DNA from 2 places in the Bradyrhizobium quebecense genome. Region 2 is predicted to be linked to the other one. Evidence: riboswitches for the same ligand, from Rfam matches in the RefSeq annotation. Region 2 holds a riboswitch; the other holds the start of a gene.
What was found. A riboswitch is a leader RNA that binds a small molecule or an ion and turns the genes downstream of it on or off. The one in region 2 is predicted to bind glycine.

Region 1: it holds a riboswitch for glycine, as region 2 does, so the genes downstream of both, gcvT (glycine cleavage system aminomethyltransferase GcvT) here and HU230_RS18615 (D-amino acid dehydrogenase) in region 2, are expected to answer to the same signal.

Annotation. Positions count from the first base shown of each region.
Region 1 covers NZ_CP088022.1:3,989,746-4,001,640, reverse strand. The annotation lists gene HU230_RS44095 (hypothetical protein) at 98-241, shown strand; gene HU230_RS19445 (hypothetical protein) at 442-690, opposite strand; gene recA (recombinase RecA) at 1,165-2,259, shown strand; gene HU230_RS19435 (hypothetical protein) at 2,368-3,348, shown strand; gene HU230_RS19430 (hypothetical protein) at 3,474-4,352, shown strand; gene HU230_RS19425 (hypothetical protein) at 4,575-5,438, shown strand; gene HU230_RS19420 (acyl-CoA thioesterase) at 5,472-5,903, opposite strand; gene gcvP (aminomethyl-transferring glycine dehydrogenase) at 6,021-8,894, opposite strand; gene gcvH (glycine cleavage system protein GcvH) at 8,917-9,282, opposite strand; gene gcvT (glycine cleavage system aminomethyltransferase GcvT) at 9,303-10,448, opposite strand; glycine riboswitch at 10,590-10,678, opposite strand; gene alaS (alanine--tRNA ligase) at 10,881-11,895, shown strand, end outside.
Region 2 covers NZ_CP088022.1:3,821,724-3,833,618, forward strand. The annotation lists gene HU230_RS18580 (MarR family winged helix-turn-helix transcriptional regulator) at 1-187, shown strand, start outside; tRNA gene HU230_RS18585 (tRNA-Leu) at 374-460, shown strand; gene HU230_RS18590 (phospholipase D-like domain-containing protein) at 479-2,395, opposite strand; gene HU230_RS18595 (PilZ domain-containing protein) at 2,591-2,878, opposite strand; gene HU230_RS18600 (hypothetical protein) at 3,160-3,474, shown strand; gene HU230_RS18605 (ABC transporter substrate-binding protein) at 3,559-5,178, opposite strand; gene HU230_RS18610 (M20/M25/M40 family metallo-hydrolase) at 5,448-6,578, shown strand; glycine riboswitch at 6,671-6,776, shown strand; glycine riboswitch at 6,780-6,893, shown strand; gene HU230_RS18615 (D-amino acid dehydrogenase) at 6,959-8,266, shown strand; gene HU230_RS18620 (ArgE/DapE family deacylase) at 8,587-9,885, shown strand; gene HU230_RS18625 (ABC transporter permease) at 10,149-11,090, shown strand; gene HU230_RS18630 (ABC transporter permease) at 11,094-11,895, shown strand, end outside.

The DNA.
Region 1 (11,895 bases), 170 kb from region 2:
CATCCCGAACAGATTTTCGAAACTAAACCGGCAAGGGGCCGCGCGTGGAGCGGCCCCTTTCGATTCGCCCAAATGAGGCGGCCAGAAAGGCTCAAACATGCAGCCGAAGATCAAAGAGCGTATCTGCCCAAACTGCAATGGAATGGGCGTCCAGCCAATTGCGCAGGCGGTGCAGCCGGGTCACAGAATCTATCCGGTCAAATGCACGGCCTGCGAAGGCAAGGGCAAGATCAGGGACTAAGGGCCCAGACAAAGCTACGCCGCCCGTTTGAAACTCTTACAGGCGGCGTAGCCTTCCAGTCCGAGAGGGTAGGAACAAAATCCCGGAAATTGCACTTTCGAGTGCGATGACCTTTTACTTGCGGAGCCTGCTCCAGAAGTAATTCAGGACCGCCTTGATTGCCGTATCGCTCTTGCTTGCCCAGCGCCTACGAAAATTGACTATCCTGCTTGCGCCGCTTTGCGCATGGAAATGGTATCGACCCCTAACGTCAGCGCTCGTAAACCCGGCGACCGCAGCCAGTCGCTCAACTGTGAGGCGGTTTCGGCAAGGCGCGCCTTGCGGATAAGGCGGGAGCGCTCGACGCCGGTGGAGTGCCCCCAAGCCTCCTTCAGGAGCCGCTGTGCCTTGATGTTGAGACGCTCTTCAAGTGATTCTGTGTGCATGAGACGCGATCGCTTTATGACCATGGCGCGCTCCGTTCCGTTAGAGGAAGGCAGGAGCGCTAACCGGGCGTTCTCATCACCGACAGATACCGCGTGCCGCGCAGTGGCGAATAAGCAATAGGCCCATAGCCATAGGGTTCCTAGTTAATTCGGAACTCCGTTCACCCACGGAGAACCTCGGTAACACTTCTCCCCTGTGGATGGAGAACACTTGGCGGACCATAAGTGTTGCTATGGGCAGAACATCCACCGCGCGACTCAGTAGTCCTACCGAGAACAACGGCTAAGTCATGGTTATCGTTAGCTTAATCGGAGTTGGGACACTCCAGAAATCAACTTAGGACACGGGGGCTTAAATACGGACAGCACCGACACGCCAGAAAGAACATATTGCGAACATAGAACAAACGTGGTACGGGGTTTCTATCAACAATTCCGCCTGATCGCATCGCCCATCTTTCCCGCTAGCGAATCCCCGCCATAAGGAGCACATCCCAAATGTCCGCTACTGCACTGCGTATCGTCGAAGGATCCTCCATGGACAAGTCCAAGGCCCTCTCAGCCGCGCTCTCCCAGATCGAGCGCCAGTTCGGCAAGGGCTCGGTGATGAAGCTCGGCAAGAACGACCGTTCGATGGATGTCGAGACGGTGTCGTCGGGGTCACTGGGACTCGATATCGCGCTCGGCGTCGGCGGTCTGCCGAAGGGACGTGTCGTCGAGATCTACGGGCCGGAATCCTCGGGCAAGACCACGCTGGCGCTGCACACCGTGGCGGAAGGCCAGAAGAAGGGCGGCATCTGCGCCTTCATCGACGCCGAACACGCGCTCGATCCGGTCTATGCGCGCAAGCTCGGCGTCAACATCGACGAGCTCCTGATCTCGCAGCCGGACACCGGCGAGCAGGCGCTGGAGATTTGCGATACGCTGGTGCGCTCCGGCGCGGTCGACGTGCTGGTGATCGATTCGGTCGCGGCACTGGTGCCGAAGGCCGAGCTCGAGGGCGAGATGGGCGACGCGCTGCCAGGCCTGCAGGCGCGCCTGATGAGCCAGGCGCTGCGCAAGCTCACCGCCTCGATCAACAAGTCCCACACCATGGTGATCTTCATCAACCAGATCCGCATGAAGATCGGCGTGATGTACGGCTCGCCGGAGACCACGACCGGCGGCAACGCGCTGAAATTCTATGCCTCGGTCCGCCTCGACATCCGCCGCATCGGCGCGATCAAGGAGCGCGACGAGGTGGTCGGCAACACCACCCGCGTCAAGGTGGTGAAGAACAAGCTGGCACCGCCCTTCAAGCAGGTCGAGTTCGACATCATGTATGGCGAGGGCGTCTCCAAGATGGGCGAGATCCTCGACCTCGGCGTCAAGGCCGGCATTGTCGAGAAGTCCGGCGCCTGGTTCTCGTATGACAGCCAGCGGCTCGGCCAGGGCCGCGAGAACTCCAAGGCGTTCCTGAAGGCGAATCCCGACATCACCGCCAAGATCGAAGCTGCGATCCGCCAGAACTCCGGCCTGATCGCCGAGCAGATCCTTGCCGGTACGCCCGAGCGCGATGCCGACGGGGAAGAGCCGGCGGCCGCTGAGGAATAAGCTTCAAGGCTGGCACGATTTCGCTGCAAGCGGGCGCTGAGGACGTTGAGTTGCCGACGTCTTCGGCGCCCGTTTGGTTCTGTAGCCGGTGTTCAGTGAGTTGAAGCGGTGAAGCGCCTGATCTTGGGTAATCCATCTGGGCTCGACCTGAAACGCGCAGGTCTGGGCGACGCGGTGCTTCCGCTTTCATTTCGCTTCGCCTGGGGCGTGCTGCCTTCGCCACAAGAGCTGGCGGCCTATTTCAGCGTGCGAGCGGGCCAGAAGCCGGGGAATCATTGGTCGGATTGGATTTCCCCGTCCGCGAAGCGCGCGACTTGGAAGGACCTCGCGTTCAACGATTATTGCCAGTCGTTCGACATCATCGAATTGTGGTTTGACCCTGACCCAAACGATCAGCTGCAGTTGATCTGGGTGCTCGACCAGTTTCATGCTCAGCCGGACATGTTAGCGAAGCTGAAATTGCGTCTCGTCGGCTTCAGCCTGCTAACGATGGACCCGGCATGGCGCGGTTGGAACGAGGTCCCGCTGGCTAACATCCGACCTGTGGATATCGAGACCGCAAGCATGTGCTGGCAGGCGTATCGGGCGACAACTCCGCAGACGTGTTTCGATATGGTGCACCGCGACCTGAGTGCGTTTCCCTTGCTGAGGCCGGCTCTGCTGGATCTGCTTCGTGAGCTGCCATGGAGCGGATCGGGACTTGGCGCGACCGAGATGCGGTTGCTCGAGCTGATCGCGGCGGGATTCATGAGGACCAACGCGCTATTCTACCTCCGCGGCTTTCGCCAGCGCGGCGTCTTCAACGACATGGAAATCGGCAGGCTGCTCGAGGGGCTTGTGCATGGACCCCAGCCGGCGATCGCCGGGCTTGACGATGGCTTGCGCTCTATCGACCCGGACAATGCGAGAGGTCGCCTGGAGGCCTTCCAGCGAAGCCGCTTGTCCGTGACAGAGTTTGGCAAGGCGGTGCTCGCCCACAAGGCGGACTTCACCGATCACAATCCGATCAATCGCTGGTGGGGCGGCACCCACCTCACCAACGACAGCCTTTGGCGCTGGAATCCGGCGGTGACTGGCCATAGCACGTAGTGGGAGCCGCGCGCATCGTGACAAGTCTGATCCTTGCGACAAGCGATCTCGCGAGCTTTCGCCTGAGGCAGGCGCGAAGGGCGGATATCGTCGTCGGGTTGAGGCCACGCTTCGTTTGGAGGAAAATGCCCTCGCCAGCTGACCTCGCGACCCTCCTGGAACCGCGTTCCGCAGTGCATGTCGATTTCGACACGCACTGGCTCGACTTCGCCAGTTCGAGATGGACTGGCTCGATCGGTCGGGACGTCGGTCTTGTCGAGCTCTGCGAGCGTTGCGACAGCGTCGAGTTATGGGCTGATCCCCGGCCGAATGACCAGCTGGTGCTGGTCTGGTTGCTCGACGTGCTCCGTCCGCACCGGCATGTCGTGGCGAAGCTCAGTCTGGTCCAGACCGATGTCGAGATCGGCATATACCGAGGCGAGAGCTCGGCGAAATGGCAACTGCCTGCACTTGCGGTGACCGATGAGCGATTGGAATTGGCGAGCTGGGCCTGGAATGCCTATCGCGCTCCGACTCCCGAGCCCTGTTTCGACCTTCTCATGCAGGATCGGTCGGCCATCCCGCAGCTCAGGGCGGCGCTGATCGCGCTGCTCGAGGAGCTTCCCGGGCGAGACACCGGCCTCGGCGCGACCGAATTGCGGACGCTGGATCTCATCGCCGACGGCGTGACAAGGCCGAGGGTCCTTTCAAGCGAGTTGAACAGGGAGCGTGGCGTGTTCGATTTTCAGGAGACCTCGTTGATCCTGGATGGACTCGTCTATTGTCGATCGCCGGTTCTGGCCGGATTCTCCGCGGAGATCGAAGCGCCTGACGATCTGCAAGCCCGGGACAGCCGACACCGGGACAGTCGGCTGTCGCTCACCGATTTCGGCCAGGAAGTGTCGGATCGCGAGCTCGACTTCAGCCAGCACAACCCGATCCATCGTTGGTGGGGCGGCACGGAGTTGACCAACGAGCGGCTGTGGCGCTGGGACGCCGAGAGCCGCACTTTGGTCGCTCCATAGGTCCACGCATTGGATCGAAGCCGGAGGCTCGCAAAGTGTCGTTCAGCAAGTTGGACCGATGAATCCTGTGACCGCGAATGACCTGTTATGAGCCGACTCATCCTCACATTCACCGATAGCGGCGCTGGTGGCCTGAAGGCCGCGCGGCTCGCCGATTGCGTTGTTGGCGTCGAGCAGCGGTTCGTTTGCGGAAAATTGCCGCCATCAAGCGAGCTGGATGCCTTGTTCTCGCCGCGCGCCGCTTCGCATCGCGCCGGGGCTCATTGGCTGGACAATCTCACCGGCAGATTGCTTGAGGATGCGCATCGTCAGGGTCTCGGATTGATCGAATTTTGCGAGCTCTTCGATGCCGTCGATCTTTGGGTCGATCCCGATCCGAACTCACAACTGCAATTGATCTGGCTGCTGGATTACCTGCGCCCGCATGCGAGCGTCACGTCCAGGCTTGCGATGCTGCAGACCGATCACATCATCGGCGAGCAACAGCCAGCCGAATTGGCCGCTTGGCAGCTGCGCCTCGCTCCCGTCCGCGGGCATCATCTCGAAGTCGCCGGCGCTGCGTGGGCGGCTTGGGGCGCATCAACGCCGGAAGCCTGGTTCAATCTGTTGACTCGGGATCCAGGAGCACTTCCGCAATTGCGCAGCTCAGTCGTAGCGCTCCTGGAAGAGCTTCCCTCGCGTGGCTCCGGGCTTGGCGCAACGGAAATGCGGATGTTGGAGTTGCTCTCGGCAGGACATGTCCATCCGTACGATTTGTTTCCCGGGCACGAGAAACTCAGCCCCCGGCGGACGTTCGGTTATTGGGAAACGGGGGCCTTACTGGATGGGCTGGCTCACTGTCCGGTGCCTGCCATCTCCGGCTTCGACGATGGGCCGTTCGATCTCGACATGCACGAGGACCCGGAACGTCACCAACGCTACAAGCGGAGCCGGCTCGCGCTGACCGGCCTCGGCAGGGCAATCGTCGCGGGCGCTGGCGACTTCAGCCAGTACAATCCAATCCATCGCTGGTGGGGCGGCACCGAATTGACCACTGAGCGCTTATGGTGCTGGGACGCCGAGGGCCGCACCTTGGTCGCGCCGTAAGGCTTGATCCGCCTGACGCCGGCAGGCGGCGTGTTACGCCAGCGCCGTTTCCCGGCTCGCAATCAGCGCACGCAGGTCTTCCGTCACCGCGACCGATTGGTGGGACTTCTGATCGGTGGCGACCCAGATGATCTCGCCGGTGGCGCGCAGGTCGTCGGAGCCCTTGGCGAAGATCGCGAGCGTAAGCACGATCGAGGAACGGCCGATCTTCGCGACCCGTACGCAGACATCGATGTCCTCGTCGAACCGGATCGGCGCCTTGTACTCGACCACCGATTTCACGGTGTGAAAATCGATGCCAGTCCGCGCGACCTCGCCGAGATAGTCGTAGCCGAGCGCGCGAAAATATTCTGTTATCGCGGTGTCGAAGTAGGTCAGGTAGTGCGCGTTGAACACCACGGCCTGCGCGTCGACTTCGGAATAGCGGACGCGAAACGGGAAATGAAACCAGAATTCCTCGCGCATGTTTCCTCCTGCGGCGGTATTGCTCGCCGTCGTTCGCCCGCGGTCTCGTCGGGCCTTATGATTGCCGGACCGTAGGATGGGTTTCGCTGCGCTCTACCCATCCTGCAACATGGCCCGTTACTCCGCCGCCTGCGCGTAGTCCTCGATCGGCGGGCACGAGCACACCAGATTGCGGTCGCCGTAGACATTGTCGACGCGGCCGACCGGGCTCCAGTATTTGTCGGACCGCGACACGCCGGCCGGGAAGCAACCCTCGGCGCGGGCGTAGGCCCGGTTCCAGGCGTCGTCGGCGATGTCGTGGACGGTGTGCGGTGCGTGGCGCAGCGGCGACGCCTCGACCTTCCAGCGGCCCTTCTCGATTTCCGCGATCTCGCCCCGGATCGCGATCATCGCGTCGCAGAAGCGGTCGATCTCGAACTTCGATTCCGATTCCGTCGGCTCGATCATCAGCGTGCCCGCCACCGGGAAGCTCATGGTCGGCGCGTGGAAGCCGTAGTCGATCAGCCGCTTGGCGATGTCGTCCACGGTGACGCCGCTGGTCGTCTTCAGCGCCCGCGGGTCGACGATGCACTCATGCGCGACGCGGCCGCGCTCGTTGCGGTACAGCACCGGGAAGTGCGGCTGCAGCCGTGCGGCGATGTAGTTCGCGTTGAGGATCGCAACCTCGGTCGCGCGCGTGAGGCCTTCGCCGCCCATCATCAGGATGTAGATGTAGGAGATGGTCAGGATCGACGCCGAGCCGAACGGCGCGGCCGACACCGGGCCGATCGCGTGCGCCGTCGTACCGTCGGTTGCGGGATGACCCGGGAGATAGGCCGCAAGATGCGCCTTCACGCCGATCGGGCCCATGCCGGGGCCGCCGCCACCATGCGGGATGCAGAAGGTCTTGTGCAGATTGAGATGGCTGACATCGGCACCGTAATCGCCGGGCCGCGACAGCCCGACCTGCGCGTTCATGTTGGCGCCGTCGAGATAGACCTGGCCGCCATGCGCATGCACGATGTCGCAGATATCGCTGATATGCTCCTCGAACACGCCGTGGGTCGACGGATAGGTGATCATGACGGCGGCGAGATTGGCCGAATGCTTCTCCGCCTTGGCGCGGAGATCATTGACGTCGACATCGCCGCGCGCATCGCACGCGACAACCACGACGTCCATGCCGACCATCGCGGCCGAGGCCGGATTGGTGCCGTGCGCGGAGGAGGGGATCAGGCACACCTTGCGGTGCGGCTCGCCGCGCGCGAGGTGATAGCCACGGATCGCCAGCAGCCCGGCATATTCGCCCTGCGCACCGGAGTTCGGCTGCAGCGAGATCGCGTCATAGCCGGTGATGTCGCACAGCCACTGCTCCAGCCGCTTGAACAGCGCGTGATAGCCCTTGGCCTGATCCGCAGGCGCGAACGGATGCAGGTTGCCGAACGCCGGCCAGGTCAGCGGGATCATCTCGGTGGTGGCGTTGAGCTTCATCGTGCAGGAGCCGAGCGGGATCATCGCACGGTCGAGCGCGAGGTCGCGATCGCTGAGCTTGCGCATGTAGCGCAGCAGCTCGGTCTCCGAGCGGTGGGTGTTGAACACCGGGTGGGTGAGGAAGGCGCTGGTGCGCCGCAGCTCCTTCGGCAGCGCCTCGCGCGCGGCCGCCTCGATCTCGGCGAAGCTGAGCTTGCCGCCGAACACGCGCCACACCGCCTCGACGGTCTCCGGCGTCGTGGTCTCGTCGAGCGCGATGCCGAGCGTGGTCGCACCGATACGCAGATTGATCCGCTCCGCGAGCGCGCGGGAGACGATCTCGATCTGCTTCGCGCCGACCTCGACCGTCACAGTGTCGAAGAATGCCTCGCTGGTCGGCGCAAAGCCGAGCTTGCGCAGGCCTGCGGCGAGCACGGTGGCGCGGCGATGCACGCTGCGCGCGATATGCGTCAGGCCTTCCGGGTCGTGATACACCGCATACATCGAAGCGATCACGGCGAGCAGCACCTGCGCAGTACAGATGTTGGAGGTCGCCTTCTCTCGGCGGATATGCTGCTCGCGGGTCTGCAGCGCCAGCCGATAGGCCGGTGCACCGCGCGAATCCACCGAGAGGCCAACGATGCGGCCGGGCAGCGAGCGCTTCAGCGTGTCACGCACGGCCATGTAGGCGGCGTGCGGTCCGCCATAACCCATCGGCACGCCGAACCGCTGCGCCGAACCGATGGCAATGTCGGCGCCGAGCTCACCGGGCGAGGTCAGCAAAGCCAGCGACAGCAGGTCCGCGGCCACGATCGCAAGCGCACCCTTGGCGTGCAGCGATGCGATCGCCGGCCGGAGGTCGCGCACCGCGCCTGTCGTGCCGGGATATTGCAGCAGCGCGCCGAGCACGTCGGCCTTGTCGAGCTCGGTCAGGGGATCGCCGACCACCAGCGCCCAGCCGAGTGGCGCGGCGCGCGTGCGCATCACCGCCAGCGTCTGCGGATGCACCTCCTTGTCGACGAAGAACACCTTTGCCTTGACCTGCGAGTGGCGCTCGGCGAGCGCCATCGCTTCGGCGGCCGCGGTCGCCTCGTCGAGCAGCGAGGCGTTGGCGACGTCGAGCCCGGTGAGGTCACAGATCATGGTCTGGAAATTGAACAGGGCTTCGAGCCGCCCCTGGCTGATCTCCGGCTGATACGGCGTATAGGCGGTGTACCAGGCCGGGTTCTCCAGGATATTGCGCTGGATCACCGCGGGCAGGATGGTGCCGGAATAGCCCTGGCCGATCAGCGAGGTGAAGGTCTGGTTCTGCGCGGCGAGCTCGCTCATATGCGCGAGCGCCTCGGTCTCGCTCAGCGCCCGGCCCAGATCGAGCGGCGCCTTCTGAAGGATCGATGCCGGCAGCGTCTCATTCATCAGCGCCTGCAGGCTCGCGGCGCCGACCGTTTCCAGCATCGCGTTGATGTCGCGCGGTGACGGTCCGATGTGGCGGCGGACGAAATCGGTGGCGGCTTCGTTGATCGGCTTGAAGGGCGCGTTCATGGCTTGATCCTTAAACTGATCCTCAGGCGGTGTGTGCGGCGTAGGCGGCCTCGTCCATCAGGCCGCCGAGTTCGCCCCTGTCGGCAATCTTCAGCTTGAAGAACCAGGCCTTGCCGCCGGCATCCGAATTGACCAGGGCGGGCTCGGCCGCGAGCGCCTCGTTGACCTCGATCACTTCGCCGGTGATCGGCGCGTAGACGTCGGAGGCGGCCTTGACGGATTCGACGACCGCTGCGGCCTCGGCTTTCTTCAGGCTGCGGCCGACCTTGGGCAGTTCGACGAATACGACGTCGCCGAGCTGCGACTGCGCGTAGTCGGTGATCCCGATCGTGGCGACGTCGCCCTCGATGCGGAGCCATTCGTGGTCGGACGTGTACAGCGTCGTCATGGTGATCGATCCTTTGGCGTTTAGCGTTTGTAGGTATTGGGAACGAAGGGCGTGGCTGCGACCTTGAGCGGCAGCCGTTGGCCGCGCACTTCGGCGAAAACCGTGGTGTCGAGCGCGGAAAGGGATGTCGGCAGGTAGCCCATCGCAACCGGCGCATTGAGGCTCGGGCCGAAGCCGCCCGAGGTCACCTTGCCGATTGGCTCGGTCGAGGTCGGATCGGCGAACAGGCCGGCGCCTTCGCGCACCGGTGCGCGGCCGTCGGGCTTCAGGCCGACGCGGCGGCGAGCGGCGCCGTCGGCGAATTGCGCGAGAATCTTGTCGGCACCCGGAAAACCGCCGGCTCGGGCGCCGCCGCTGCGGCGGACCTTCTGCACCGACCACTCCAGCGCGCCTTCGACCGGCGTCGTCGTGGTGTCGATGTCATGACCATAGAGGCAGAGCCCGGCCTCGAGCCGCAGGCTGTCGCGCGCGCCGAGCCCGATCGGAAGTACATCGGGATTGTCCAGCAATGCGGTGACCAAGGCCTCCGCCTTGTCTGCGGGCACGGAAATCTCAAAACCGTCCTCGCCGGTATAGCCGGAGCGCGAGACGAAGCAGTCGATATCGCCGACGCGGCGCGGACCGGCGTCCATGAATTTCATCGAACTGACATCTGCACAAAGTTTCGCCAGCGCCGATTCTGCTTTCGGCCCCTGCAGCGCGATCAGCGCGCGGTCGGCCAGCGACACGATTTCGCAAGCTTCGGAGAGATGCGCGCGCAGATGCGCCTCGTCCTCGGCCTTGCAAGCGGCGTTGACCACCAGGAACAGGTGATCGCCGAAATTCGCGACCATCAGGTCGTCGAGCAGGCCGCCGTCATTGTTGGTGAATTGCGCGTAGCGCTGCCGTCCCGGCGCGATGCCGACGATGTCCTGCGGCACCAGCTTTTCGAGCGCGAGCGCGGCGTCCGCGACCTTGCCCGACTTCGCCCTCAGCACGAGCTGGCCCATGTGGGACACGTCGAACAGGCCGGCTTCCTTGCGGGTGTGCAGGTGCTCTTTCAGCACGCCGGCGGTGTATTGCACCGGCATGTCGTAGCCGGCGAACGGCACCATCTTGGCTCCGCGCGCCAGATGCAGCGCGTGCAGCGGGGTCTGTTTCAGCGGGGAAGTTTCGCGCGCAAGCATCACAGGGCCCTCGCGGTTCCCGCCGGGGACCTATTTCCCCTTGAGAAACCTGCAGAAAGCCCCATCTGTCGCTGTGCCTGAGAGTATTATCCCGTCGGCGGACGCATCGGGGAGAACCCCAGCGCCTCTTTCCAGATGTTAGACGTCACGCGGTCCTTTTGCCTGAGAGTTTCCGGGGCGGTTGCTCCTTCGGCGCCGGCGGTAAGGCCGGTCTCTCCCGACGTGACTAATAACAGGTAGGTAGAAAACACGGCGCCACCAAGACTGTCAACGCAGCTCTCGCGGCTATCCAATGGGCTTTGTGCTGCCGCGGCAAGCCCATGATCCGCCTGCACAGTTTCTGGACACCGCAGCTGGCAATGTCTAAAAGCGTTCGGCCGGAAAATGACGCCTTTTTGCGGCTGGCCGGCCCCTTTTTCCGATTGGATGAACATGAGCAGCGTCAACGACATCAGGTCGACATTTCTGAACTTCTTCAAGGAGAACGGCCACGAGATCGTGGCATCGTCGCCGCTGGTTCCGCGCAACGACCCGACCCTGATGTTCACCAATGCCGGCATGGTGCAGTTCAAGAACGTCTTCACCGGCGTCGAGAAGCGCGGCTATCAGCGTGCCACGACGTCGCAGAAGTGCGTCCGCGCCGGCGGCAAGCATAACGACCTCGACAATGTCGGCTACACCGCGCGCCATCTCACCTTCTTCGAGATGCTCGGCAACTTCTCGTTCGGCGACTACTTCAAGGAGCGCGCGATCGAGCTCGCCTGGAATCTGATCACCAAGGATTTCGGGCTGAAAAAGGACAAGCTGCTCGTCACCATCTACCACACCGACGACGAGGCGGCCGGCTACTGGAAGAAGATCGCGGGCTTCTCCGACGATCGCATCATCCGCATCGCGACCTCGGACAATTTCTGGGCGATGGGCGATACCGGCCCGTGCGGTCCGTGCTCCGAAATCTTCATCGATCGCGGCGAGCATATCTGGGGCGGACCTCCGGGAAGCCCGGAAGAGGACGGTGATCGCTTCCTCGAATTCTGGAACCTAGTGTTCATGCAATACGAGCAGGTGACGAAGGAGGAGCGCGTGGCGCTGCCGCGTCCCTCGATCGACACCGGCATGGGGCTGGAGCGCATGGCCTGCATCCTGCAGGGCGTCGAGAGCGTGTTCGAGACCGATCTGTTCCGCCACCTGATCGATGCGGCTGCATCGGCCCTCGGCCATGGGCCGAACCCGCAGAACGTGGCGTCGTACCGGGTGATCGCTGACCATCTGCGCTCCTCGGCGTTCCTGATTGCCGACGGCGTGCTGCCGTCGAACGAGGGCCGCGGCTATGTGCTGCGCCGGATCATGCGCCGCGCAATGCGCCACGCGCAGCTGCTCGGCGCGAGCGAGCCGCTGATGCATCGCCTGGTCTGGGCGCTGGTCCGCGAGATGGGCCAGGCCTATC
Region 2 (11,895 bases):
CAGTGTGGAGGACGAACGGCAGGTCGGCGTCCACCTGACCGACAGCGGCAAGGCGATGCAATCGCGCACCGGCTGCCTGACCGATACCTTGCTGGAGCGGTCCGGCCTGACCATCGACGAACTCGTCTCACTCAACAAGCGCGTCCAGGCGCTTCGCAACGCATTGACGAAATCGGGAACGGACTAACGGACAAACCGCGCCGTTCACACCTGCGATACGTTATCCCGGCGTTTGCCCGGCTGACGACGAAGAGCTAGAAGATGCGCCCGCCGGGGTTTTGTCCGGAACGGAACGAAACCAGATTTGGAAAACCGCCGAGGGATCTTGGAAAGCCTCTCGGTCTAAATTGCGAAAACTCAATAAATTCAAGATGCGGACGTGGCGGAACTGGTAGACGCAAGGGACTTAAAATCCCTCGACGGCAACGTCATGTGGGTTCGAGTCCCACCGCCCGCACCAGTCTGTTGCGCACCACTCTTACTTCTTGGCCTTCGCCTTCTTTGCCTTAGCCTTCTTCGTCGACCCGGCCTTTGTTTTCTTGGCCTTTGCGGCCTTAGCCGGCTTCCTCGCCTTCTTCGCCGATTTCTTGGCTGACGTCTTGGCGACTTTCTTGGCCGATTTCTTCGGGGCCTTCTTGGGGGTCTTCTTGACGGCTGTCCTCGCCGACGCCCCGCTAGCCACACTTGGCTGTTGCGCCGCGCTGCCGCCACTACGCGTCGGGCGCGGCGGCACCGGCTCCTCCATCCAGAAATCCAGCTCCTGCTCCTTGCCGCCGCCCGGCTTCCAGCCGTCGAGCGAATAGATCTGATCCGGATTGCCGCCGCTGCCGAGATAACCGCGCCAGGAGTAGTGGTCGTAGACGCCGTTGATATGCAGCGCATAGGCCTGGGCAAGCTGCTTGTTGCCGCGGATGATCACGAGATTCTCGTCATTCTTCTCCGAGGCGGCAACCGAGAAATTGTGCGATCCGGTGATGACGGCGCAATTGTCGGAGAACGGATCGATCACGATGGTCTTGGAGTGAACGATCGCAATCATCCCCGCGTTGCGGATCTGCTGGACGCTGAATTCGACGTCGGCCCATGAGGGTTCGTTGGTCGCGCTCACGCCATGCGGCAGCTGGACGTCGTCATGGAAGGATTGCTTCGGTGCGCCCGATTTGACGACCTCCCCGCCGACCGAAACGATGTTGCCGTTCTTGCTGGCCATCATGGTCGACACCACGCCGCGGACATAGATGTCGTTCTGCTGTGCGCGGACCAACAGGGCATCCAGCAGCGGCGATTGACCCGGCATGAACATCAGGAAGAGCGCGCCGTCCTTGGCGTTCTTGATCAGGTCCAGCACCGGCTTGAACTCGGCTTCGCCGTTGGTCGCGGCGAAGAACACCGAAATGTTGCTGTCGCTGGTCGGACTGGAATTCGACGTCTTCAGCGCGGGCGGCATGGCATTGCCCGCGGCGACCAGCTTGCCCCACTGATCGAGATAGCGCTTGGCGATCACCGCATTCTCGATGATCAGCACGTTGTTGAGCTGCGTGCACAGCCCGGTCGTAGTCCAGTTCGTGCTGCCGGTCAGCACGCGGATCGCGTTGCCATGCGCGTCGCTCTCGACCACGAACTTGTTGTGGACGCTGGGCGACGACCTGCCTGCATTCGACAGATCGCGATGCTTGACCGTCAGGCCGGCGCCACCGAGCTCGCCCGCGATGTTCGGCTTGGTCGCACTGCCATTGCCGAGCAGGACGTTGCCGCGGCTGCCGAACGGTTTCAGCGCGCCGACCAGCTCCTCGTCATTCATCTCGTAGATGGCGGCATGGATCTGGCTGCCGCGGAGATCGGCATCGTGCAAGAAGGCCAGGATCTCGTGCAGAGCATCGCCTGACAGGTAGCGGCGCGCCTGATTGGCCGGGTCGGACAGGCTCTTGACGAAATTGCGCAGCGAGTCGTCGGAGGTATCGCCCTGCACGAAACGGCTGACGATCTGCGACATCAGGGTGCCGCGGTTGAAATAGGCCGACAAGCCGCCGCCCGCATCGCCCGAAGCGACCGCCGGCGTCGTCCAGGCCGACACCGAGGCTGAATCGGGCGTGAATGTCCCGTTCGCACCGCTCTTCATCGCGGTGACGCGATACGAGATGTTGTCGGTGTCGACGACGCTGTGATCGGTCCAGATGCAGCGCCGGAACGGCGATTGCGTCGAGGAAATGCCCGCGTCCGCGACCGGTTTCTCGCCGGGCTTCGGCGGAATGCGGTTGGAGAGCACGGTCGTCTGCTGCGTGATGTTGTTGCGCCGCTCGAGCTGGAATCCGACCCAGTCGTTCGACCAGGTGTCCGGCTGCCAGGCGATCAGAACATCATCGGCGTTGGCGTAGGCCTTGACATTGATGGTCATCACAATTTCCCCGAGGCTGGGTGAATCCGCAGGAGCGAAACAATGGACGCCACCCTTGCACGGTGAGAACGTGCATCCTGGAGCGGCACCGATATCGGCCCGTCGGACAATACGCCGGTAACCTTGGGTAGTTTGTGAAATAGACGACAACTGTTCGTGCAAATCGGCGCGACGCGGCGCGCCGGGCATCGAGCCCTAATCGAACGCCAGTCCCAGCCGCTTCTGCTTCTTCCATACGATGCGGCACGGCCACCGCTGGCCGTCGACGGCGAGAGTGAAGCGGTCGGGAAACCACAGCGGAGAATTGACTTCGATGCAGGCGCCCTGAGGCGAGAGATTCCGGACCGTGCAGGCGATCGCTTCATTGCCGAATTCGATCGCTCCCGACTTGAGGACGCGGCGGCGTGCGCCGGCACGGCGCTTCTCGGTCGGCATTGGCTGTTGCGCGCTGGCCGGTGCGGGCCTGCTATGGTCGTCGGCCATGGGCCCGTCGCGGAAGGTACTCAAGTCGGCGGTCAGACTACGATGCAATACTGACGGGAACCTTAAAGCCGCCGCTATCCAAATTGGTATGCCACGCGCCCGCCCACGGCTTGAGCAGGCAGCCGAGGCGTCACGATGCTTGCATCACCGCATCGTGTTTTGCGGGTGTGGCAGGGTTCACATGCCGAGATCGTCACGTGGTGTAAGGTCGTCGCATTGGAAATTCCGGCCGCACATTTCGCGGCCCTCAGATTTCGAGATCAATGAGTTGGAGATAGGCGATGACGATTGCGGATCGCAATCGGATTGCCGGTTGCAATCGGATTGTCGGCAATACCGCGCCCGATCATGGCGCTTCCGTCCTCGAGCACGGCGACGACGCAGCCCATTGCAGCAACGGGCTCAACGCACAGAAATTCCTTGATGCGCCCCCCGACGAGCGCGCGATCTACCGGCGCTGGATTCGCAGCGCGATCGTGCTCTACGGATTGTTGGCGTTTGCCGCGGGAGCGATGGTCTGGATGAACGGCGCCGGCGTCGGACAGACAGAGCTCACGAGCCTGTCGAGCACGAGCAACGCGAAATCAGGTCACTAGATTAGCCGCCGTCGCGGAGCGACGGCGCGAAACGAAAATGGCCGGGACAGGTCCCGGCCATTTGTGTTGCGTGCAGCCTGAAGCCTACTCGGATTTGTCGATATTCCAGAAGATCGGCGTTGCCGGACCATCGAGCACACCGGACAGCGACTTCCGCCAGGCGCTTGGACCCTGATACTGACCGAGCGGAATGTAGATGACCTGCTCGTAGGCTTCCTTCTGGATATCGGCCGCGATCTTCTTCTGCTCGTCGAGCGACGGCGCGCGAACGAAGGCGTCCTTCAGCTGTTCGATCTTCGGATCGTCGGCCCAGCCGAACCATCCGCCATTCTTGCCCTGGCCGCCGATCGAGAGGTTGGCGATCGGGTTGGAGACGTCGGCACTGACCCAGTTCGTGAAGAACATGTTCCAGCCGCCATCCTTCGGCGCCTTCTGGCTGGCGCGGCGAGTCACCACGGTCTGCCAGTCGGTGGCCTGCAGGTCGACCTTGAAGCCGGCGTCGCGCAGCTGCTGGGCGACAACAACCGGCTGCGCCTTGAGCGTGGTGACGTCGCCCGGCGCCATGATGACGACCGGCGTGCCATCATAGCCCGACTCGGCAAGCGCCTTCTTGGCCGCCGCCATGTCGCCGCCCTTCAACAAGGTCTCGCCGCCGACCTCGGACGCGAACGGTGTGTCGCAGATGAAGAAGGAGACGCAGGTCTTGTAATACTTGGGATTGCCGACCAGCGCGTCGAGCACCTGCTTCTGGTTGATCGCCATCAGCGCCGCCTGGCGAACCTTGATGTTGTCGAACGGCGGATAGAGGAAGTTCATGCGGCCGAGCGTCTGGAAGCCGAACTTGTTCAGCGTCTCGACCTTCAGGTCCTTGTCGCCTTCCAGGATCGACAACGTGTCGAACGACGGGTTCTCCAGAAAATCGATGTCGCCGGACTGCAGCGCGTTCATCGCAGTCTGCGCGTCGGCCATCGTGACCCACTCGACGCGGTCAACCTTCACGACCTTGCCGCCCGCGGTCCAGCTCGCCGGCTCCTTGCGCGGCACGTAGTCGTTGTTCTTGACATAGACCGCCTTCACGCCCGGCTGGAATTCGGCCTGGACGAACTTGAACGGACCCGAGCCGATCTGCTCCGGGATCGGCTTGTCCGGCGGCGTTTCGGCCAGCCGCTTCGGCATCATGAAGGCGACGCGCGACGACGGCTTGCCGATCGAATCCAGCACCAGGCCGTAGGGCTCCTTCAGCTTCAGCGTGATCGTCTTCGCGTCGGTGGCCTCTAAGCTCGCCGTAAAGTCCATCAGCTTCTGGCCCATGCCGTCGACCTTGGCCCAGCGCTTCAGCGAAGCAACGCAGTCTTCCGCGGTCACCGGCGTTCCATCGTGCCACTTGAGGCCGTCGCGCAGCGTGAATGTGTAAGTGAGCTTGTCGTCGGACACCTTCCAGTCGGCCATCTGCGGCTGGATCTTGAAGTTGGAGTCGGTTGCGACCAGCGTGTCGTAGACCATGTAGCCATGGTCTCGCGTGATATAGGCGGTGGTCAGGATCGGATCGATGACGCGCAGATCCGAATGCATCACCGCGGTGATGGTCTTGCCCGCGGCCATGGCCTGCGGCGCAAAGGACAATTCCTGCGGCGCGAACGACAGCGCGAGCGCCGTCAACGCAGCCGCTAGCGTGCGGTGCTTCCAACGCGAGATAGGGAACATGCAATTTCTCCTGACGTGTAACTGGTCAAAGCCGGCTTATTCGTTATGCATGCGGTTCGTTATTTAGGCGAACTAACATGCTGTATGGCTTGTGAAATCGAGACTTGCATCAAGCGCAATGCGCGTCAATCGGTTTCCGGCAGGATCGAATGTATACGAACGAATGAACCGCTGGTGCAGCGCATTTGACTTTACAAACTCATCTTCCGAGCTTTTCGTACGGCACGCGAACGCGTATCGGCGCGCACAAACAACAAGAGAGAAAAGACATGAACCCCGCCAATCTTCCTTTTGATTCCGAAGCGATGCTGCAGGGGCTGCGCAGCTGGGTGGAATGCGAGAGCCCGACATGGGATGCGGCCGCAGTCGAGCGCATGCTCGACCTCGCCGCGCGCGAGATGGCGGTCATGGGTGCGACGATCGAACGCATCGCAGGACGCCAGGGCTTCGCCGGCTGCGTCCGCGCCCGTTTTCCCCATCCGAAACAAGGCCAGCCGGGCATCCTCATCGCCGGCCATCTGGACACCGTGCACCCGGTCGGCACCATCGAAAAGCTGGCGTGGCGGCGCGAAGGCAACAAGTGCTTCGGGCCCGGTATCTTCGACATGAAGGGCGGCAACTATCTGTCGATCGAGGCGATCCGGCAGTTGGCACGCGCGTCCTTTACGACGCCGCTGCCGATCACCGTGCTGTTCACGCCCGATGAAGAGGTCGGCACGCCGTCGACGCGCGACATCATCGAGGCCGAAGCCGCGCGCAACAAATACGTGCTGGTGCCGGAGCCCGGCCGGCCGAACAACGGCGTCGTCACCGGCCGCTACGCGATCGCGCGCTTCAATCTGGAAGCTGTCGGCAAGCCGAGCCATGCCGGCGCGACACTCTCCTCGGGCCGTTCCGCGATCCGCGAAATGGCCCGGCAAATCATTGCCATCGACGGCATGACCACCGAAGACTGCACCTTCTCGGTCGGCATCGTGCATGGCGGGCAATGGGTCAATTGCGTCGCAACGACCTGCACCGGCGAAGCGCTCAGCATGGCCAAGCGCCAGGCCGATCTCGACCGCGGCGTCGAGCGCATGCTGGCGCTGTCGGGCACCGCCAACGACGTGACCTTCAAGGTGACGCGCGGCGTCACCCGCCCGGTATGGGAGCCGGATGCCGGCACCATGGCGCTCTATGAAAAGGCCAAGGGCCTCGCGGCGGCGATGGGCCTCGATCTGCCGCACGGCAGCGCCGGCGGCGGATCGGACGGCAACTTCACCGGTGCGATGGGCATCCCGACCCTCGACGGCCTCGGCGTTCGCGGCGCCGATGCGCATACGCTCAACGAGCATATCGAGATCGAGAGCCTTGCCGAGCGCGGCCGCCTGATGGCGGCGCTGCTGGCGACGCTGGACTGACACCGATTTGCACTGCACAACACGTTGGCAATGCCGGACCGAAATTTAGCCTTGTCCAATTTTGAGGCTTCGCCTACGGTCCAGCCGTCCAACGCGACGATGCGGGAGAGATCGAAGTCACAACATTCGTGTTGTTGCTTCGGCGCCGACGGAGCAACCGCCCCGGAAACTCTCAGGCAAAAGGACTGTATCGTCAGGACGATCTGGAGAGAGACGGACACGACCGCATCAAGGGCCGTGACGTCCACCGAAGGGGATAGTCTGCCATCGGGCCCAGGCCCGATGCGGATCAAGCTCTCAGGTACCGTGACAGATGGGGCGCCGACGCCGGTTTCACCGGTGGTTCGGCGACTCTAACCCACGGGAGCCTGAAGACCACCATGCCTCACATCGCAATCATTGGCGCCGGCATCACCGGCGTGACGACGGCCTATGCCCTGCTCGAACGCGGCTATCGCGTGACTGTCCTCGACAGGCATCGATACGCCGCGATGGAAACCTCGTTCGCCAATGGCGGACAGCTTTCCGCTAGCAACGCGGAAGTGTGGAACAGCGCCGCGACCATTCTCAAGGGGTTGCGCTGGATGCTTCGAAGCGACGCGCCGCTGCTGATGAATCCGAAGCCGAGCTGGCACAAATATTCCTGGATCGGCGAGTTCGTCGGCCACATCGGCCGCTATCGCACCAACACCATCGAGACCACGCGACTCGCGATCGAAGCGCGCAAGCATCTGTTCTCGATCGCACAGCGCGAGAACATCGCCTTCGATCTCGAACGCCGCGGCATCCTGCACGTCTATCACGACAAGGCCGGCTTCGACGCGGGCCTGCGCGTCAACACGCTGCTGCAACAAGGCGGGCTCGACCGCCGGCCGGTGACGGCGGACGAAATCCGCAGCATCGAACCCGCGCTGCAGACGACCTGCTATGGCGGCTTCTTCACGCCGTCGGACGCGACCGGCGATATCCACAAGTTTACGCGCGGGCTCGCCGACGCCTGCATCCGTCGCGGCGCGAGCTTCGTCCATGAGGCCGACGTCGATGCGATCGCGCGCGGCGACGACGGTTTCCGCATCGGCTGGAACGAAGCCGCTTCGCACGATGCTGGCGTCGCGACGCGACATGAGTTGCAGGCGGACGGCATCGTCATTTGCGCCGGCGTCGCGAGCCGGCACTTCGCAGGCCTGCTCAACGACCGCGTCAACGTCTATCCGGTGAAGGGCTATTCGATCACCGTGCAGCTCGATGCGCCGCAAAGCCGGGACGCTGCGCCAACCGTCAGCCTGCTCGATGAGGCCGCGAAGATCGTCACCAGCCGGCTCGGCGCCGACCGCTTCCGCGTCGCCGGCACCGCCGAGTTCAACGGCTTCAACCGCGACATTCGCGCCGACCGCATCCAGCCGCTGGTGGATTGGGTGCGGCAGCATTTTCCCGGCATCGACACGTCGAGGATCGTGCCTTGGGCCGGCCTGCGCCCGATGATGCCGAACATGATGCCGGTGGTGCGCGCCGGACGGTTTCCGGGCGTGTTCTACAACACCGGCCACGGTCATCTCGGCTGGACGCTGTCGGCTGCGACGGCGCAGATGGTGGCAGGCGCGATCGATGACTGGCGCGACCTCGACACGCCTTCGATGGTGCCGTCGCAGGTCGATGCGACCGAGACCGCCCGCGCAGCTTTCCCCTAATTATCCAGCCGACGAGGAAGAATATGAGCGTATTTGCGTGTGGCCAAGTCGGAATTCGCTGAGAAACACCGCATGACAACGACTAGCGTGATATTGGGGAAAAGCGCTTCAGCGCGGGAGGGGACAATGCGCATTGGGGTAGCGGACACGCATGGCATTGCGGTCCGGTGCGGGATTCCGGACGGCAGGTGTGCCGGCGGCAATCTCTTCGGCGGACCGATACGTAACCTCGCCGCCGGCACGCGCACCAACTCGGTGCGCCGCCTTTCCGAAACGGTCAACGCTCAGGTCTCTGCACTGGGCTCCACGAAAGGCGCGACATGACAACCGAGACGTTGACCAGGCCGGATCAGATTGCCGCGGAGCTGTGCGCGGCCGTCGATCGAAACTTCGACGATCAGATCGCGTTCCTGTCGCGCATGGTGCAGTTCCGCAGCTTGCGCGGACAGGAAGCGCCGCAACAACGCTGGTTGGCCGAGCAATTCGCAAAGCGCCGCTACGACGTCGATGCGTTCAGCCTTGCCGACGTCAACCTGATGAGCCATCCGAAGGCTGCGCCAATGGACGGCATCGATCTTGCCGGATCGCAGCAGGTCGTTGCGACGCTCAACAGCAAAGGCAGCGGACGCAGCCTGATCCTGCAAGGTCATATCGACGTGGTGCCGGAGGGGCCCGCTGACCTTTGGGACCGGCCGCCGTTCGCGGGTGCCGTGCATGACGGCTGGATGTTCGGGCGTGGCGCGCAAGACATGAAGGCCGGTGTCTCGGCCATGATCTTCGCGCTCGATGCTTTCAGCGATGCCGGCTATGCCCCGGCCGGGCGCGTCCATCTGCAGACCGTGACCGAGGAAGAGAGCACCGGCAACGGCGCACTGTCGACGTTGATGCGCGGCTATCGCGCCGACGCCTGCCTCATTCCAGAGCCGACCGGACACACGCTCACGCGCGCCCAGGTCGGCGCCGTCTGGTTTCGCCTGCGCGTCCGCGGCACGCCGGTGCATGTCGCCTATTCCGAGGCCGGTACGAGCGCGATCCTGTCGGCGATGCATCTGGTGCGCGCGTTTCAGGATTACACCAAGGCACTCAATGCCCGGGCGCTCGACAACAGCTGGTTCCGCAGCGTCAAGAATCCGATCAAGTTCAACGTCGGGATCATCAAAGGCGGCGATTGGGCCAGTTCGACCGCGGCCTGGTGCGAGCTGGATTGCCGGCTCGGCCTCTTGCCGGGCGAAACACCGCAGCAGGCGATGCGTGGCATCGAGGAATGCCTGACTGAGGCGCACAAGGCCGACGACTTCCTGTCCGACAATCCGGCCGAGCTGGTGTGGAGTGGTTTTCAGGCAGACCCGGCGGTGTGCGAGCCCGGCAGCGAAGCGGAAGCAGCTCTGTCTGCCGCCCATCACTCCGTCTTCCAGGCTCCAATGCAGGAGCGCCTGTCTACCGCCGTCAACGACACCCGCTACTATTGCGTCGACTACGGCATCCCCGCACTTTGCTATGGTCCTTACGGTATCGGCCCGCATGCGTTCAACGAACGTGTCGAGCTCGACAGCCTTCGCAAGACGACGCAGAGCATCGCACTGTTCGTTGCCAACTGGTGCGGCGTGATGCGAGCGTGAATGGACTTGTCGTTTCAGGTCGGTGGCGCATGACGACATGTGCAATTCGAAATAGCAGCTTCAGACCAAGGGAGGCTTCCAACGGCCTGAACCGCGCCTTGATATAACGCCGCCATTGGCACAGTATTTGCCTGCAAATTCATCACGTTCGCGCTAGCCTTGAGACAAGACGCAGAAGCGCATGAGACACATCACGGGGACACCATGAGTATGATGCGGCCCAGCCTTCGCTTCGCACTATCTGGCGGCAGGAGATAGCAACGATGCTCGGCTATCTCCTCCGCCGCATCCTCGCCGCCATTCCCGTAATGGGCGTGGTGGCTCTGTTCGTGTTCCTGTTGCTACGGCTGACGCCGGGCGACCCGGCCGCCATTCTCGCCGGCGACAATGCGACACCCGAACAGCTCGACCGCATCCGCACCTCGCTTGGTCTCAACGAGCCGATCTACATCCAGTTCTACACCTGGGTCGCCAAGCTCCTGCACGGCGACCTCGGCGTCTCCCTGATCTCGAACAAGCCGATCCTCGAGATGATCGGTCCGCGCCTCGAGCCCTCGATCTCGGTCGCGCTGGCCACCATCGTCCTCTCGATCCTGGTGGCGGTGCCGCTCGGCGTGATCGCGGCGTGGAAGCACGGCACCTGGATCGACCGGTGCGTGATGGGGCTTTCGGTGCTCGGCTTCTCGGTGCCGGTGTTCGTGATCGGCTATGTGCTGATCCAGGTGTTTGCGATCGATCTGCGCTGGGTTCCGGTGCAGGGCTTCAAGAGCATCTCGGCCGGCTTCGGTCCGTTCTTCGAGCGCATCATCCTGCCGACCTGCACCCTCTCCTTCATCTATGTCGCGTTGATCGCGCGCATGACACGGGCCTCGATGCTCGACGTGCTGGGTGAGGACTACGTGCGCACCGCGCGCGCCAAGGGCATCGGCGAGACCGGCGTGCTGCTGCGCCATGCGCTGCGCAACGCTGCGGTCCCGGTCATCACCGTGATCGGTTCCGGTTTCGCGCTGCTGATCTCGGGCGTGGTCGTTACCGAGAGCGTGTTCAACCTGCCCGGCATCGGCCGTCTCACCGTCGACGCGGTGCTGGCGCGCGACTATCCGGTGATCCAGGCCATGATCCTCCTGACGTCGGGTATCTATGTCGCGGTCAATCTCTTGATCGACCTCGCTTACACCCTGCTCGATCCTCGTATCCGGTACTGAGCAATGGCGATCGAAACCCTTCCCGAATCCTCCATCCCCGTCACCCGGCCGTTCCGCGTCAAGTTCGGCTTCCTGGCGTCGACGCCGATCATCGCGGTTGCGACGATCTGCCTCGTCCTGATCATCCTGATGGCGATCTTCGCGCCGCTGCTCGCGCCGCACGATCCGTTGTTGCTGACGCCGTCGCAGCGGCTGAAGCCGTCGAGCGCGCAATACCTGCTCGGCACCGATGCGTATGGACGCGACCTGCTGTCGCGCGTCATCTATGGCGCACGGATCTCGCTGTTGATCGGGCTCGGCGCCGCCGTCTGCTCGATCGCCATCGGGCTCCTGATCGGCCTCGTCGCCGGATTCTTCCGCTGGGTCGATGCCGTGATGATGCGCGTGATGGACGGCTTGATGGCGATCCCCGCCATCCTGCTCGCGATCGCCGTGGTGTCGCTGTCCGGCGCCAGCATCTGGACCGTGATGGTCGCGATCACCATCCCCGAGATCCCGCGCGTGGCGCGGCTGGTGCGCTCGGTGGTGCTGACCGCGCGCGAGGAGCCCTATGTCGAGGCCGCGATCTCGCTCGGCTCGAGCCTGCCGAAGATCATGTGGCGGCATTTGATGCCGAACACGATCGCGCCGCTGATCGTGCAAGGCACTTACGTCTGCGCATCCGCGATCCTGACCGAGGCGATCCTGTCGTTCCTCGGCGCCGGCATCTCGCCGGAAACGCCGACCTGGGGCAACATCATGGCCGAGGGCCGTGCCTATTTCCAGGTCAAGCCGTCGCTGATCTTCTGGCCGGGGCTGCTGCTCT